Regions from separate parts of the Aeromonas veronii genome, predicted to be linked through region 2. Evidence: predicted binding sites of a transcription regulator. Region 2 holds the regulator's gene; the other holds the start of a gene.
The links. The regulator NrdR, encoded in region 2, represses ribonucleotide reductase genes. The targets are predictions, from matches to a motif close to CACNNTATANNGTG.
Positions count from the first base shown of each region.

Region 1 (7,637 bases), 1.4 Mb from region 2:
TCCACAGCAGTTCGTATTGATCCTTCAGGCGGTGATATTCCGGCACCACCTGCTTGAGGATGCCATCCTTGGAGGCCTTGACGGAGACCAGACCACGGGGCGGCTCGATGCCGTTGGTGGCGTTGGAGATCTGGCTGGAGGTCTCGCTCGGCATCAGGGCGGTCAGGGTGGAGTTGCGCAGACCCACGGTCTTGATCTCGGTGCGCAGCGCTTCCCAGTCCAGGTGCAGAGGTTCGTTGCACAGGGCGTCCAGATCCTTTTTATAGGTATCGATGGGCAGGATCCCCTGGGCATAGGTGGTTTCGCCAAAGGCCGGGCAGGGGCCGAACTCGCGAGCCAGCTGCACCGAGGCCTTCAGCAGGTAGTACTGGATAGCCTCGAAGGTACGGTGGGTCAGCGCGAGGCCGGAACCGTCGGAGTAGCGAGCACCATTTTTTGCCAGATAATAGGCATAGTTGATCACCCCAATCCCCAAGGTGCGGCGATTCATGCTGCCTTTTTGCGCGGCTTTCAGCGGATAATCCTGATAGTCGAGCAGGGCATCCAGGGCGCGGACGGCCAAATCTGCCATCTCTTCCAGGTCTTCGAGCTTCTCGATGGCACCGAGGTTGAAGGCGGACAGGGTGCACAGGGCGATTTCGCCATCCTCGTCATCCACGTTGTTGAGCGGCTTGGTGGGCAGCGCAATTTCGAGGCAGAGGTTGGACTGGCGCACCGGGGCGACAGCCGGATCGAACGGGCTGTGGGTGTTGCAGTGATCCACGTTCTGGATGTAGATGCGACCGGTGCCGGCACGCTCCTGCATCATCAGGGAGAACAGATCCACGGCCTTCAGAGTCTTCTTGCGAATGGCCGGATCCTGTTCGTACTTGACGTAGAGCTCCTCGAACTTGTCCTGATCCGCGAAGAAGGCGTCATACAGGCCAGGGGCGTCGGAGGGGGAGAACAATGTGATGTCGCCGCCCTTGATGAGGCGCTGGTACATCAGCTTGTTGATCTGCACCCCGTAGTCCATGTGACGGACCCGGTTCTCTTCCACGCCGCGGTTGTTTTTCAGCACCAGCAGGCTTTCCACTTCGGTGTGCCACAGCGGGTAGAACAAGGTGGCCGCACCGCCGCGCACGCCGCCCTGGGAGCAGCACTTCACGGCAGTCTGGAAGTACTTGTAGAAGGGGATGCAGCCGGTGTGGAAGGCTTCGCCGCCACGGATGGGGCTGCCCAGACCGCGGATGCGGCCGGCGTTGATGCCGATGCCGGCGCGCTGGGAGACGTAACGTACGATGGCGCTGGCGGTGGCATTGATGGAGTCCAGGCTGTCATCGCACTCGATCAGCACGCAGGAGCTGAACTGACGGGTCGGGGTCCGCACACCGCTCATGATGGGGGTGGGCAGGGAGATCTTGAAGGTCGAGACCGCATCGTAGAAGCGCTTGATGTAGTCAAGACGGGTATCTTTCGGGTACTTGGAGAAGAGGCAGGCCGCCACCAGGATATAGAGGAACTGCGGGCTCTCGTAGATCTCGCCGGTGACGCGGTTCTGTACCAGGTACTTGCCTTCCAGCTGCTTGACCGCGGCGTAGGAGAAGTCCATGTCGCGCCAGTGATCCAGATAGGCGTTGAGCTCTTCGAACTCGGCCTGGGTGTAGTCGGTCAGCAGGTGCTTGTCGTACTTGCCCATGTCCACCAGCTTGGCGACATGCTGATAGAGGTGGGGCGGCTCGAACTGGCCGTAAGCCTTCTTGCGCAGGTGGAAGATGGCCAGACGGGCGGCCATGTACTGGTAGTCCGGGCTCTGTTCGGAAATCAGGTCGGCGGCAGCCTTGATGACGGTCTCGTGGATGTCGGCGGTACGGATACCGTCATAGAACTGGATGTGGGACTTGAGCTCCACCTGGGAGACCGACACGTTGTCGAGCTTCTCGGCAGCCCAGTCGAGCACGCGGTGAATCTTATCCAGATCGATGGGTTCTTTGTGTCCGTTACGCTTCGTCACAAACAAGTTCATTGGCTGATGACCCTTATTAGCTGATACCTGCCGGCATCGGTTGATTCCCGAAAAACCATCGCGCCACGCTCCCCACGGACCTGGCTTGGTAAAGAGTGGGGGCGTACTGCGCGATGAATCACAAGATATAGTGTTATTTTTAATGCGAACTACAAGATAGTGAGGTCGTCCCCGTATTGCAACGTGTGGATAACCTCATTGCTGTGGATAAATTGTGGGTGTTATGGGATCTGTTAGTGACTGCTCACAGTGAGTGGGTTTTCATGCGTCTGATCCGTCAAATGCAAGTCCGAAGATCGAAGATGGAAAATTAAAATAACTTTTTTTGCTTGCGAAAATGGGTCGGTTTTACTAGCAAATTCAGGCTGGTTATCCCTTGAACGGCAAGGGACAAAAGCTGTCCGATCCGGCTGAAATGGCTGACGGCCACGCAGGAAAAGGGGGAGCCCGACCCGGCTCCCCTTCGTGATGTTCAACAGTTTTGCCGTGACGTCTTGCGCGTTCATCGACGGATGCCTGGCCCCGATAAGGTGCCGGCCATATCCATCAATCGATGTGCCAGATTCAGCTCAGTTCGTAGCGCAGCCAGTGGTGCAGAGCCTGTACCGTGTCAAAATGCAGATCCGCGCCCCAGCCGGCGGGATCCTCGTCATCGTGCAGATAGCCCCAGCCCGCTACCGCGGTGCGCATGCCGGCATTGCGACCCGCTTCGATGTCGCGCACGTGATCCCCCACATAGAGGCAGTGCGCCGCATCCACCCCGAGTTGCTCGCAGGCGAAATACATGGGGGCGGGGTCGGGCTTGCGCACCGGCAGGGTGTCGGCACTGACGGTGACGCCGCAGCCCGCCAGCGCCGGCAGGGCGGCCAGCAGCGGCTCGGTGAGAAAGCCCGGCTTGTTGGTGACGATGCCCCAGGGCAGCTGCTGTTCTTCGAGCCATTCGATGAGATCCAGCATGCCGTCATAGGGGCGGGTGCCGACACAGAGGTGAGCGGCGTAGTAGTCGAGCAGGGCGGTGCGAAGGCGTGTCGCCCCGAGTTCTTCAAGCAGTTCGTCCCCAAGGCCGGCCCTGAGTAGCCCCAGCGCCCCGTGGGAAGTGGTCTGGCGGATGATGTCGTCAGAGAGTGGTGCAAAGCCTTCGCTTATCAGCACATGGTTGACGGCGGCGCCGAGATCCGGGGCCGTGTCGAGCAGGGTGCCGTCGAGATCAAACAGCACGCAGCGCAGGGGCGCCTGGTTGGCGGCGCTCATCAGCCTTGCTCCGGACGGGTGAAGCTCACCATGTAGTTGACGTCCACGTTGGCCCCCAGCCTGAAGTGGCCGCTGAGGGGGTTGTAGTGCACCCCGCTCATGTCCTCTACCACCAGGCCCGCCGCTTCACCCATGCGGCACAGCTCCGCCGGGGTGATGAACTTCTTGTGGTCGTGGGTGCCCTTGGGCACCATCTTCATCAGGTACTCGGCGCCGAGGATCATCATCAGATAGGCCTTGGGGTTGCGGTTGATGGTGGAGACCACCACCTGGCCGCCCGGGCGCACCAGGGTGGCGATGGCCCGCATCACGGACGCCGGATCCGGCACGTGTTCGAGCATCTCCATGCAGGTGACCACATCATACTGGCCACTGGGCCCTTGCTCAGTCACTTCCGCGGCGTGCGCCTCGGCGGTGATCTGGCGATACTCGAGCTCCACTCCGGCTTCCAGGGCGTGCAGGCGGGCGACCCCGAGCGGCTCCTTGCCCATGTCGATGCCCGTCACCTTGGCGCCACGGCGGGCCATGCTCTCGGCGAGGATGCCGCCACCGCAACCGATGTCGAGGGTGCGCTTGCCGAACAGGCCACCGCTCTTGTCGGTGATCCAGTCAAGGCGGATGGGGTTGATTTGATGCAGCGGCTTGAACTCGCCCTCCATATCCCACCAGCGGGAGGCAATGGCTTCAAATTTGGCGATTTCTGTCAGATCGACATTGGCATCAGCGTTCATTTTCATGGATCCTGTGGCAGGGGCGCGCAAGGGGGGAGAGGCGCGCAATCTATTGTCCTGGCGGGCATTATAACGGACGCACTTTGTCAAACCAGCCTGATTTGCGGCTTAAGGTCTTTCACGCGCTGTGTTACCATGTCGCGCTGTTTAAGCCAAAGAACAACTAATTAGGGATTAAGGCTTTCTATGAGCGATCTGGCCAGAGAGATCACGCCGGTCAACATCGAAGAAGAGCTCAAGAGTTCCTATCTGGATTACGCCATGAGCGTGATCGTAGGACGAGCTCTGCCGGATGTGCGTGATGGCTTGAAACCGGTTCACCGCCGCGTTCTGTATGCAATGAACGAGTTGGGGAACGACTGGAACAAGCCCTATAAAAAATCGGCCCGTGTGGTCGGTGACGTAATCGGTAAATATCACCCGCATGGCGACAGTGCCGTGTATGACACCATCGTCCGCATGGCGCAGGATTTCTCCATGCGTTACATGCTGGTCGACGGTCAGGGCAACTTCGGTTCGGTGGATGGCGATAACGCCGCCGCCATGCGTTATACCGAAGTGCGGATGGCGCGCATCTCCCACGAGCTGCTGGCCGATCTGGACAAAGAGACCGTGGACTGGGTGCCGAACTATGACGGCACCGAGATGATCCCGGCTGTCATGCCCACCAAGGTTCCCACCCTGTTGATCAACGGCTCCTCCGGTATCGCGGTGGGCATGGCGACCAACATTCCTCCTCACAACCTCACCGAGATAGTGAACGGCTGTCTGGCGCTCATCGAAAATGGTGATCTCACCATCGATGAGCTGATGACCTATGTCACCGGCCCGGACTTCCCCACTGGCGGTATCATCAACGGTCGCTCCGGCATCGTGCAGGCGTACCGTACCGGTCGTGGTTCCGTCTATGTGCGGGCCAAGGCCGAGGTGGAAGTGGACGACAAGAGCGGTCGCGAAACCATCATCGTCCACGAGATCCCCTATCAGGTGAACAAGGCGCGGCTCATCGAGAAGATCGCCGAGCTGGTCAAAGAGAAGAAGATCGAGGGCATCAGCGCCCTGCGCGATGAGTCTGATAAAGACGGCATGCGCATCGTTATCGAGATCAAGCGCGGCGAGTCCGGCGAGATTGTGCTGAACAATCTCTACAAGCACACCCAGATGCAGACCACGTTCGGCATCAACATGGTGGCGCTCGATAACAACCAGCCCAAGGTGATGAATCTCAAGGAGATCCTGGATGCCTTCCTGCTGCACCGCCGTGAGGTGGTGACCCGCAGGACCGTGTTCGAACTGCGCAAGGCGCGGGATCGGGCCCACATCCTGGAAGGTCTGGCGGTTGCGCTGGCCAACATCGACCCCATCATCGAGCTCATCCGTCACTCCGACACCCCGGCGGACGCCAAGGCCAAGCTGGTTGCCCGTGGCTGGGAGCTCGGCAACGTGGCCGCCATGCTGGAAAAAGCGGGTGACGACGCGGCCCGTCCCGAGTGGCTGGAGCCGGAGTTCGGCATTCGTGAGGGTCACTACTACCTGACTGAACAGCAAGCCCAGGCCATCCTGGACCTGCGTCTGCACAAGCTGACCGGCCTCGAGCACGAGAAGATCCTGGAAGAGTATCAGTCTCTGCTGGACCTTATCGCCGAGCTGCTGCACATCCTGGCAAGCCCGGAACGCTTGATGGAAGTGATCCGCGATGAACTGCTGGCGGTACGCGAGCAGTACGGCGACGAACGTCGCACCGAGATCAGCATGTCCAGTGCCGAGATCAACATCGAAGATCTGATCACCCCGGAAGACGTGGTGGTTACCCTGTCTCACCAGGGCTATGTGAAGTATCAGCCGCTCTCCGACTACGAGGCCCAGCGCCGCGGTGGTCGTGGCAAGTCGGCCACCCGGATCAAGGAAGAGGACTTCGTGGAGCGTCTGCTGGTGGCCAACACCCATGACACCATTTTGTGCTTCTCCACCCGTGGCAAGGTCTACTGGCTCAAGGTGTATCAGCTGCCGGAGGCGTCCCGTGGCGCCCGTGGCCGTCCGATTATCAACCTGCTGCCGCTGGAAGAGGGTGAACGCATCACCGCCATCCTGCCGGTGAAAGAGTACAGCGATGACAAGTACGTCTTCTTCGCCACCGCAGACGGTACCGTGAAGAAGACCAGCCTGTCCGCGTTCAGCCGTCCGCTCTCCTCCGGTATTCGTGCCATCAACCTCAAAGAGGGTGATGAACTGATCGGGGTGGACATCACCGACGGCAGCAACGAAATCATGCTGTTCTCCGATGCGGGCAAGGTGGTTCGTTTCGCAGAAGGCAGCGGCCGCGCCGATGCGGCGGATGCCGGTGACGACGTCGAGAACGACGACGATGTCGGCAACGACGATGACGGCAGCGACAACGGCGAAGGTGGCGAAACCAAGGGCACCTTCAAGGGCGTGCGTCCCATGGGTCGTACCGCCGCCGGTGTCCGCGGCATTCGTCTGCCGAGCGGCAACAAGGTGGTCTCCCTCATCGTCCCCCGTGGCGAGGGTGCCATCCTTACCGCCACCGAGAACGGTTACGGCAAGCGCACCGCACTGGATGAATACCCGACCAAGAGCCGCGGTACCCAGGGCGTCATCTCCATCAAGGTGGATGAGCGCAACGGCAAGGTGATTGATGCTATTCAGGTCGAGGATACCGACCAGATCATGCTGATCACCAATGGCGGCACCCTGGTGCGGACTCGCGTCTCCGAGGTGAGCATCATCGGTCGCAACACCGGCGGTGTGCGTCTGATCCGGACCGGTGAAGACGAGACCGTGGTCGGCCTGCAGCGCGTTGCCGAGAGCGACGAGGAAGAGAACGAAGTTGTCGCCATCGACGGTGAGCAGGCGCAAGGTGCGGACAGCGCGCCAGACGCCGGTGCTGCCGACGACGCCAGCGAAGAGGGTGTAGCCGGCGACGAATAATCGCAGTCTGCACCGATAAGAAGAGCGACCTCAGGGTCGCTCTTTTTTTGTCTGTCGCTTGGCCGAAAGGAGAGTTTGCCAATCATGACGTGAACCCGCTTGTTGCGGTGAGAGACATGACCGAGAGACATCACCGAGAAACATGGCAATCTCGTGAACCAGGTAGCAACAAAGCGCCCGAGGGCGCTTTGTTGCTTTTGCCTTGAAAAGATCAGGGCCTAGCTCAGCCAGCCGAGTGTCAGCGCCAGTCGGCCACAGAGCGCCGCCAGCAATATGCCGAGCAGGGTGCGCAGCAGCCAGATCACCACCAGCTGCCCCACGCTCACCGGGATCTTGGTCGCCAGTATGCAAGGGATGGAGGCGGAGAAGAAGAGCACGGAGCTGACCGATACCACGGCCGTCACATAGCGCACCAGCAAGTCAGCATCCTTGAGCAGGATGGCGGGCAGGAACATCTCGGCCAGCCCCGCGGAGAGTGCACGCGCCGTTTCAAGCGGCTCACCCAGATCCAGCAGCCAGGTCATCGGCCACAGCAACCAGCCGAGCAAATCGAACAAGGGCGTGTGCTGGGCCAGCAGCAATCCCAGCAGACCCACCGACAAAATGGTGGGTACCACGGCGGCGGCCATGGTGACGCCATCTTTCAGATTGTCCCTGAGCTGGCGGGAGAGGGAGTCCGCCTGCCGGGATTGGGACAACCC
Region 1 covers NZ_CP157875.1:2,135,016-2,142,652, forward strand. Annotated here, with positions in the region: gene nrdA (class 1a ribonucleoside-diphosphate reductase subunit alpha) at 1-2,005, opposite strand, end outside; gene ABNP46_RS09825 (HAD family hydrolase) at 2,570-3,256, opposite strand; gene ubiG (bifunctional 2-polyprenyl-6-hydroxyphenol methylase/3-demethylubiquinol 3-O-methyltransferase UbiG) at 3,256-3,987, opposite strand; gene gyrA (DNA topoisomerase (ATP-hydrolyzing) subunit A) at 4,174-6,936, shown strand; gene ABNP46_RS09840 (YjiH family protein) at 7,155-7,637, opposite strand, start outside.
Region 1: nrdA (class 1a ribonucleoside-diphosphate reductase subunit alpha) is a predicted target of NrdR. The motif match lies at 2,125-2,138, and genes of this name have one in related genera.

Region 2 (7,637 bases):
CCGGCATGCACCAGGGCCAGGACGAGCTGGCCGAACTCGGCCGGGCCTTGCAGGTGTTTCGCGACAACGCCATCGAGCTAGGCCGCTATCAACGGGAGCTGGAGTCCCGGGTCGAGGAGCGCACCGGCCAGCTCAGCCATGCCAACCAGCGCCTCAACGAGGAGGTGGAGAAGCAGCGCCAGGCCAGGGATGAGGCGGAGCAGGCCAACCGGGCCAAGTCCGTCTTCCTCGCCACCATGAGCCACGAGATCCGCACTCCCATGAACGGCATCCTGGGGGGGCTCAGCCTGCTGGAAGATACCCGCTTAAACCCGGAACAGCAGCGCTATCTGGCCGCCATCGGCCACAGCGGCGAATCTTTGCTGGAGATCCTCAACGACATCCTCGATTACTCCAAGATTGAGGCGGGGCACGTGGAGGCGCGCCGGGAGCCCTTCCCGCTGCGGCAACTGGCGGAGGATCTCTGCACCCTGTTTCGGCCTAAGGCCGAGGCCAAGGGGCTGTGCCTCGAACTGAATTACGGTGACACCCTGCCTGCCGTGGTGGAGGGGGACATGGGCAAACTGCGCCAGGTGATCGGGAACCTGCTGGGCAACGGGGTCAAATTCACCCGCACGGGGCGCATCACCCTGTCCGTGATGCCGCTGGGGTGCGCCGGTCCCTGTGCCGAGCCCTGCATCGAGTTCGTGGTCGAGGATACCGGCCCCGGTATCCCGGCAGAGGAGCAGCAGGCGGTGTTCGAGGCGTTCCGCCAGCGCAAGCGGGATCTCGGCCATCAGGGGGGCACGGGGCTGGGTCTTGCCATCAGCCGACGGCTGGTGAGCGCCATGGGAGGGGAATTGCAGCTGAGCAGCCAGCCGGGGGAAGGTTGCCGGTTCAGCTTCAGCCTGCCGCTGCAACGCTCGGCGGCCCTGCTGCCCGCCGAGCCCCAGCCCGTCATGCTGAGTCAGCCCCGGCAGATCCTGCTGGTGGAGGACAACGAGATCAATCGCCTGGTGGCCCAGGGCATGCTGGCGCGCCTCGGCCACAGGGTCACCCTGGCGGAGGATGGACGCACGGCGCTGGCCTGGATCAGTGAGCGCCCCTTCGATCTGGCCCTGCTCGACATCAACCTGCCGGACATGGACGGCATCAGTCTGCGGGAGGATCTCGATGCCATCAGCGAGGAGGTCCATGGACGCCCCCTGCCTGCCATCGCGGTCTCGGCCCAGATGTATCCCGAAGATATTCGTCACTGCCTGGCTGCCGGCTTCGCCGACTTCGTGGGCAAGCCCATGCGGTTGGCAACCCTGGCCAGCGCCATCGCCCGTCAATGCAAGACAGGATCCGGCGAGTCAGCAAGGGAGACAGACCCCGCTTCGGACAATGGGGTGCTGGAGGCGGATCTGCCGGTGCTGGGTCTGCCGCGCATTCGCCAACTGGTCGCCCTGTTCGAGTCGCAAGGCGCCGAACTGGTGGCCGAACTGGCCATGAGCGAACCCGGTGAGGTGCATCGCCAGTTGGCCCACAAGCTCAAGGGCAGCGCCCTGGCGCTGGGATTGACCGAGTTTGCGGAGCGCTGCGCCGAGCTGGAAGCGGAGGAGGGGGATCCGCGCTCCCTGACCCCGGCATTCGAGGCGGCGATCCATGGATTGCGGCGCTGGCTGATGGCGAAAGCGGGGGCCACCGAGGGATGAAATTCGCCTTTAGTAACATGGATTCAACATTTTTTTAGGTGGTTGGACTGTCTCTTTGATCCCGCTCACGTTACAATGCCGCGGCCCACTTCACCTATCGCGCAAACGATTTTCAGGAGATATACGGATGTTGAAACGTGACATGACCATCGCCGGCTATGATCCAGAGCTGTGGCAGGCCATCACAGACGAGACCCGTCGTCAGGAAGAGCATATCGAGCTTATCGCGTCTGAGAACTACACCAGCCCCCGCGTCATGGAAGCCCAGGGCTCCCAGCTGACCAACAAGTACGCCGAAGGCTATCCGGCCAAGCGTTACTACGGTGGTTGCGAGTATGTGGACGTGGTCGAGACCCTGGCCATCGAGCGCGCCAAGGAACTGTTCGGCGCCACCTATGCCAACGTGCAGCCGCACTCCGGCTCCCAGGCCAACAGCGCCGTCTACATGGCCCTGCTGCAACCGGGCGACACCGTGCTCGGCATGAACCTGGCCCACGGCGGTCACCTGACCCACGGCGCCCCGGTGAACTTCTCCGGCAAGCTGTACAACATCATTCCCTACGGCATCGATGAGTCCGGCAAGATCGACTACGTCGAGATGGAGCGTCTGGCGGTTGAACACAAGCCGAAGATGATGATCGGCGGCTTCTCCGCTTATTCCGGCGTGGTTGACTGGGCCAAGATGCGCGAGATCGCCGACAAGGTCGGTGCTTATCTGTTCGTCGACATGGCTCACGTGGCCGGTCTCATCGCCGCTGGCGTCTACCCGAACCCCGTGCCCCATGCCCACGTGGTCACCTCCACCACCCACAAGACCCTGGCCGGTCCCCGTGGTGGCCTGATCCTCTCCGCCGCCGACGACGAAGATCTGTACAAGAAGCTGAACTCCGCCGTCTTCCCGGGTGGTCAGGGCGGCCCGCTGATGCACGTCATCGCCGGCAAGGCCGTGGCCTTCAAGGAAGCCCTCGAGCCCGAGTTCAAGACCTACCAGGCCCAGGTGGTGAAGAACGCCAAGGCGATGGCCGCCACCTTCATCGAGCGTGGCTACAAGATCGTCTCCGGCGGCACCGACAACCATCTGATGCTGGTGGATCTGATCGGTCGTGAGCTGACCGGCAAAGAGGCCGATGCGGCCCTCGGCAAAGCCAACATCACCGTCAACAAGAACGCGGTACCGAACGATCCACGCTCCCCCTTCGTGACCTCGGGTGTGCGTATCGGTACCCCGGCCATCACCCGTCGCGGTTTCAAGGAAGCCGAGTCCATCCAGCTGACCCATTGGATCTGCGATGTACTGGACAACCACGACAACGACGAAGTACTGGCCAACGTGCGCGAGCAGGTGCTGGATATCTGCCGTCGTCTGCCGGTCTATGCCTGATAAGCCAGTGTTTCTGGTATAAAACAATGCCACCCTCGGGTGGCATTGTTGTTGATAGGGGGGCGTCACCTGGGCGCCGTGCCCAGCCAGCCAAGAGAATCAGCCTATGCCCAATCAGACCTCGCTTAGCGATGACGACCTTGTCTCGTCCGTCCGCGCCCAGTATCACTTTCGCCCAAGCCCGGAGGGGCTGCTGGCCTGGGATGTGCGCCGGCTGATCAGGCTCGGCCGCGGGTTGCCGGTGCGAGCCCTGCCGCTGGCTCAGATAACGGAGCTGGACAAGGAGCACTGGTACGGTCACGGCAGCGAGGCGCCCACGGTGCGCAGCATCGCCCTGCATTGTCAGTTGATGCTGGCCGCCGATCTCGCCTATCCCATCATTCTCGACAGCGCGGGCCGGGTCATGGATGGCATGCATCGGGTCGGCAAGGCGCTGATGTTGGGGAACACGCACATCCACGCGGTGCAGTTTGCGCAGGATCCGGCGCCCGATTATGTGGATTGTGATCCCGACAGCCTGCCCTATGACGACTGAGTGCCTCGAACATGCCAATGCCACCCTCGGGTGGCATTGTTTTTTCTGGGCTTTTACCGGTTTTGGGTGGCCGTGTTACACTGGCAGGCCAAGATCCTGACCCGAGTGGCAGGTGTCCCTTAGTTTCCTGGAGTGTGCGCCGGAGGTCTGATGCATTGCCCGTTCTGTAGTGCCGTTGATACCAAGGTGATCGATTCCCGTCTGGTGGCGGAAGGCCATCAGGTGCGCCGCCGCCGCGAGTGTCTGCTCTGTCACGAGCGCTTCACTACCTTCGAGATGGCCGAACTGGTGATGCCCCGCATCATCAAGTCAAACGGCTCCCGCGAGCCCTTCAACGAGGAGAAGCTCAGGGGCGGCATTCTGCGGGCGCTGGAGAAGCGACCCGTGAGCATGGAGGCGATCGAGAAGGGGGTGAATCACATCAAGTCCCGCCTGCGCGCCACCGGCGAGCGGGAAGTGGCCTCCCAGCTGCTCGGCAACCTGGTGATGGACGAGCTCAAGAGCCTCGACAAGGTGGCCTATATCCGTTTCGCCTCCGTCTATCGCAGCTTCGAAGATATCCGCGAATTTGGTGAAGAGATTGCCAAGCTGGAGAAGTAAGCCAGCCACCCACCCACCCACAGAATGCGTTAGAACCCCTATTTTCTCGCGTTGAACGGGAGCCCAGATGTTTAGTCAAGACGATTATCAATGGATGAACCGGGCCCTCGAGCTGGCCCGCCGCGGTCGCTATACCACGGCCCCCAACCCCTGCGTCGGCGCCGTGCTGGTCAAGGCGGGCGTGGTGGTGGGAGAGGGCTGGCACCAGCGTGCCGGTGAACCCCACGCCGAGGTCTATGCCCTGCACGCCGCCGGGGAAGAGGCCCGTGGCGCTACCGCCTACGTGACCCTGGAGCCCTGCTCCCATCACGGCCGCACCCCGCCCTGCGCCGAGGCGCTGATCAAGGCCGGGGTGACCCGGGTGGTCGCCGCCATGGTGGATCCCAATCCCCAGGTGGGCGGGCGCGGCCTGCGCATGCTCTCCGAGGCGGGCATCAAGGCGGACTTCGGCCTGCTGAGCGCCGAGGCCGAGGCCCTGAATCCCGGCTTCTTCAAGCGGATGCGCACCGCCTTCCCTCAGGTGACGGTGAAGCTGGGTGCGAGCCTCGATGGTCGCACCGCCATGGCGAGCGGCGAGAGCCAGTGGATAACCGGCCCCCTGGCCCGCGCCGATGTGCAGCGCCTGCGTGCCCGCCACGACGCCGTCTTGTCGAGTGCCGAGACGGTGCTGACCGATGGTGCCTCGCTCAACGTGCGCTGGGACGAGCTGCCCCCCTCGGTGAAGGCGGTCTACCCGAAGGAAACCCTGCGCCAGCCGCTGCGGGTGGTTATCGACTCCCAGAACCGGCTGACCCCGGACTTGCCTCTGTTCAAGACCACGGGGCCCGTACTGCTGGCTCGTCACAAGGTGGACGGGGACTGGCCCGAGTGGGTGCAGCAGCTGGAGCTGCCGCTGCTCGACGGCAAGCTGGATCTGGTGAGCCTGTTCATGCTGCTGGCCAAGCGCAACATCAACTCCGTGCTGGTGGAGGCGGGGCCGCGCCTGTGCGGTGCCCTGCTCGGCAAGGGGCTGGTGGACGAACTGGTGCTCTATCAGGCGCCCAAGCTCCTGGGCGATGAGGGACGTGGTCTGTTCCACTTGCCCGAGTTGACCCGGCTGTTCCAGGCACCCAAGCTCAACCTCAAGGATGTGCGGCTGGTGGGGCAGGATATCCGCATCACGGCCAAAATTGCTTAACCAGCCGCCTGGCGCCGGCTCAAAAAGGTGCGGCGGGTGGCCGATTGAACCAGGCAATCCGCATCACGGGCAAGATTGCCTAGCCACGCGCTTCAAGGCTGGGTGGCCGTGTGAGGGCTATATCCTCACCACGACCACCTAGACCTGCGAGGCGCACTTTCCACATTTTCAGAGACGGGGTCAGGCCCCGTCATCAAGGTGATCTGCATGTTTACCGGAATTATCGAAGCCATGGGAACCCTGGCTGCCCTGCGTCGTCAGGGGGAGGACATGGCCCTCACCGTGCATGCCCCGACCCTGGACTTCAGTGACGTCAAGCTGGGCGACTCCATCGCCACCAACGGTGTCTGCCTGACCGTGGTGGCCCTCGGCGACAAGAGCTATACCGCCGACGTGTCGCTGGAAACCCTGTCCCGCACCGGTTTTGCCGAGGCCAAGGTGGGGGATGCGGTCAATCTGGAAAAAGCCCTGATGCCGACCTCCCGCCTCGGCGGCCATCTGGTCTCGGGCCACGTGGATGGCATCGGCGAGGTGAAGAGCAAGTCCGGCAGCGGCCGCGCCATCGAGTACTGGATTGCGGCACCGACCGATCTTGCCCGCTACATCGCCGAGAAGGGCTCCATCGCGGTGGATGGCATCAGCCTCACGGTCAACGCCGTAGAGGGCAATCTGTTCCGCCTCACCATAGTGCCCCACACCGCCCAGGAGACCACGATCGCGAACTGGAAGCCGGGCCATAAGGTGAACCTCGAGGTGGATCAGATAGCCCGCTATCTGGAGCGGCTGATGCAGGGCAGGGCCCAGGAACAGAGCGGCTCGACCCTGACCCTGGAAAAACTGGCCCAATCCGGCTTCTTGTAGGCAGTGCAAGTCTCTGTCTGGTTGAAAATGACAGTTGTACTTTGCTATGGATTCTCTGTTTTGCAGTTGAAGTTGCTGCTTGATGGCGGCGATTCAGTGGGGCTGGAGGGCCTTGGCAGGGAGCCCGGCCGCTCATGCACCGGCACACCTTGCTGATTGATGGGTCAAAACGGTTTTCTGTGATCCCGCTCAGGTTGAAACGGGGGCCGGTGCCCCCATCTAGAGCAGCATTACCCGAATCAAATCGAGCCCGCAGGCTCAATCCCGAAGCATGTTGATGGAGTAGCCCATGGCGCTGAGCACAACCCAGGAAATCATTGCCGATATCAAGGCTGGCAAGATGGTGATCCTGATGGATGACGAAGACAGGGAGAATGAAGGGGACCTCATCATGGCCGCCTCCTGTGTCCGCCCCGAGGATATCAACTTCATGGCCCGCTACGGCCGTGGCCTCATCTGCCTGACCCTGACCCGGGATCGCTGCAAGCAGCTGGCGCTGCCGCTGATGGTGGACCGCAACAATGCCCAGTTCTCCACCGCCTTCACCGTGACCATCGAAGCGGCCGAAGGGGTGACCACCGGCATCTCCGCCGCCGATCGCGCGGTGACCGTGCAGGCGGCAGTGGCGCCCGATGCCAAGGCCGCCGATCTGGTGCAGCCTGGCCACATCTTCCCGCTGATGGCGCAAGATGGCGGCGTGCTGACCCGGGCCGGCCACACCGAGGCGGGCTGCGATCTGGCGCGTCTTGCCGGTTACGAGGCGGCCTCCGTCATCGTCGAGATCCTCAACGAAGACGGCACCATGGCCCGTCGCCCGGATCTGGAAGTGTTTGCCGAACAGCACGGCATCAAGCTCGGCACCATCGCGGATCTCATCGAGTATCGCAACCAGCACGAGACCACGGTGGAGAAGGTGGCCGAGTGCAAGCTGCCCACCGAACATGGCGAGTTTGACCTCATCACCTTCCGCGACACCATCGACAACCAGGTCCATTTCGCCCTGAAGAAGGGGGAGATCCAGGCCGATGAGCCGACCCTGGTACGGGTGCACCTGCACGACGTGCTGAGCGATCTGCTGCTGACCGATCGCCACAGCGCCCGCAGCTGGCCGCTGGCGAAATCCATGGCCCGCATCGCCGACGAGGGCGGTGTGCTGGTTATCCTGGGGGCGGAGGCCGATGGCAACGAGCTGCTGACCCGGGTCAAGGCGTTCGAAGCCGCCGACAAGGGACTGGCACCGGAAGGGGCCAGGTGGCAGGGCACCTCGCGCCGGGTCGGCGTGGGTTCCCAGATCTTGAAGACCCTCGGCGTCGGCAAGATGCGCCTGCTGAGCTCACCGAAGAAGTATCACGCCCTCGGTGGCTTCGGCCTGGAAGTGGTGGAATACGTCGGCGAATAAGCGCGTTG
Region 2 covers NZ_CP157875.1:3,509,170-3,516,806, reverse strand. Annotated here, with positions in the region: gene torS (TMAO reductase system sensor histidine kinase/response regulator TorS) at 1-1,676, shown strand, start outside; gene glyA (serine hydroxymethyltransferase) at 1,804-3,057, shown strand; gene ABNP46_RS16180 (hypothetical protein) at 3,164-3,592, shown strand; gene nrdR (transcriptional regulator NrdR) at 3,743-4,192, shown strand; gene ribD (bifunctional diaminohydroxyphosphoribosylaminopyrimidine deaminase/5-amino-6-(5-phosphoribosylamino)uracil reductase RibD) at 4,260-5,369, shown strand; gene ABNP46_RS16165 (riboflavin synthase) at 5,577-6,230, shown strand; gene ribBA (bifunctional 3,4-dihydroxy-2-butanone-4-phosphate synthase/GTP cyclohydrolase II) at 6,520-7,629, shown strand.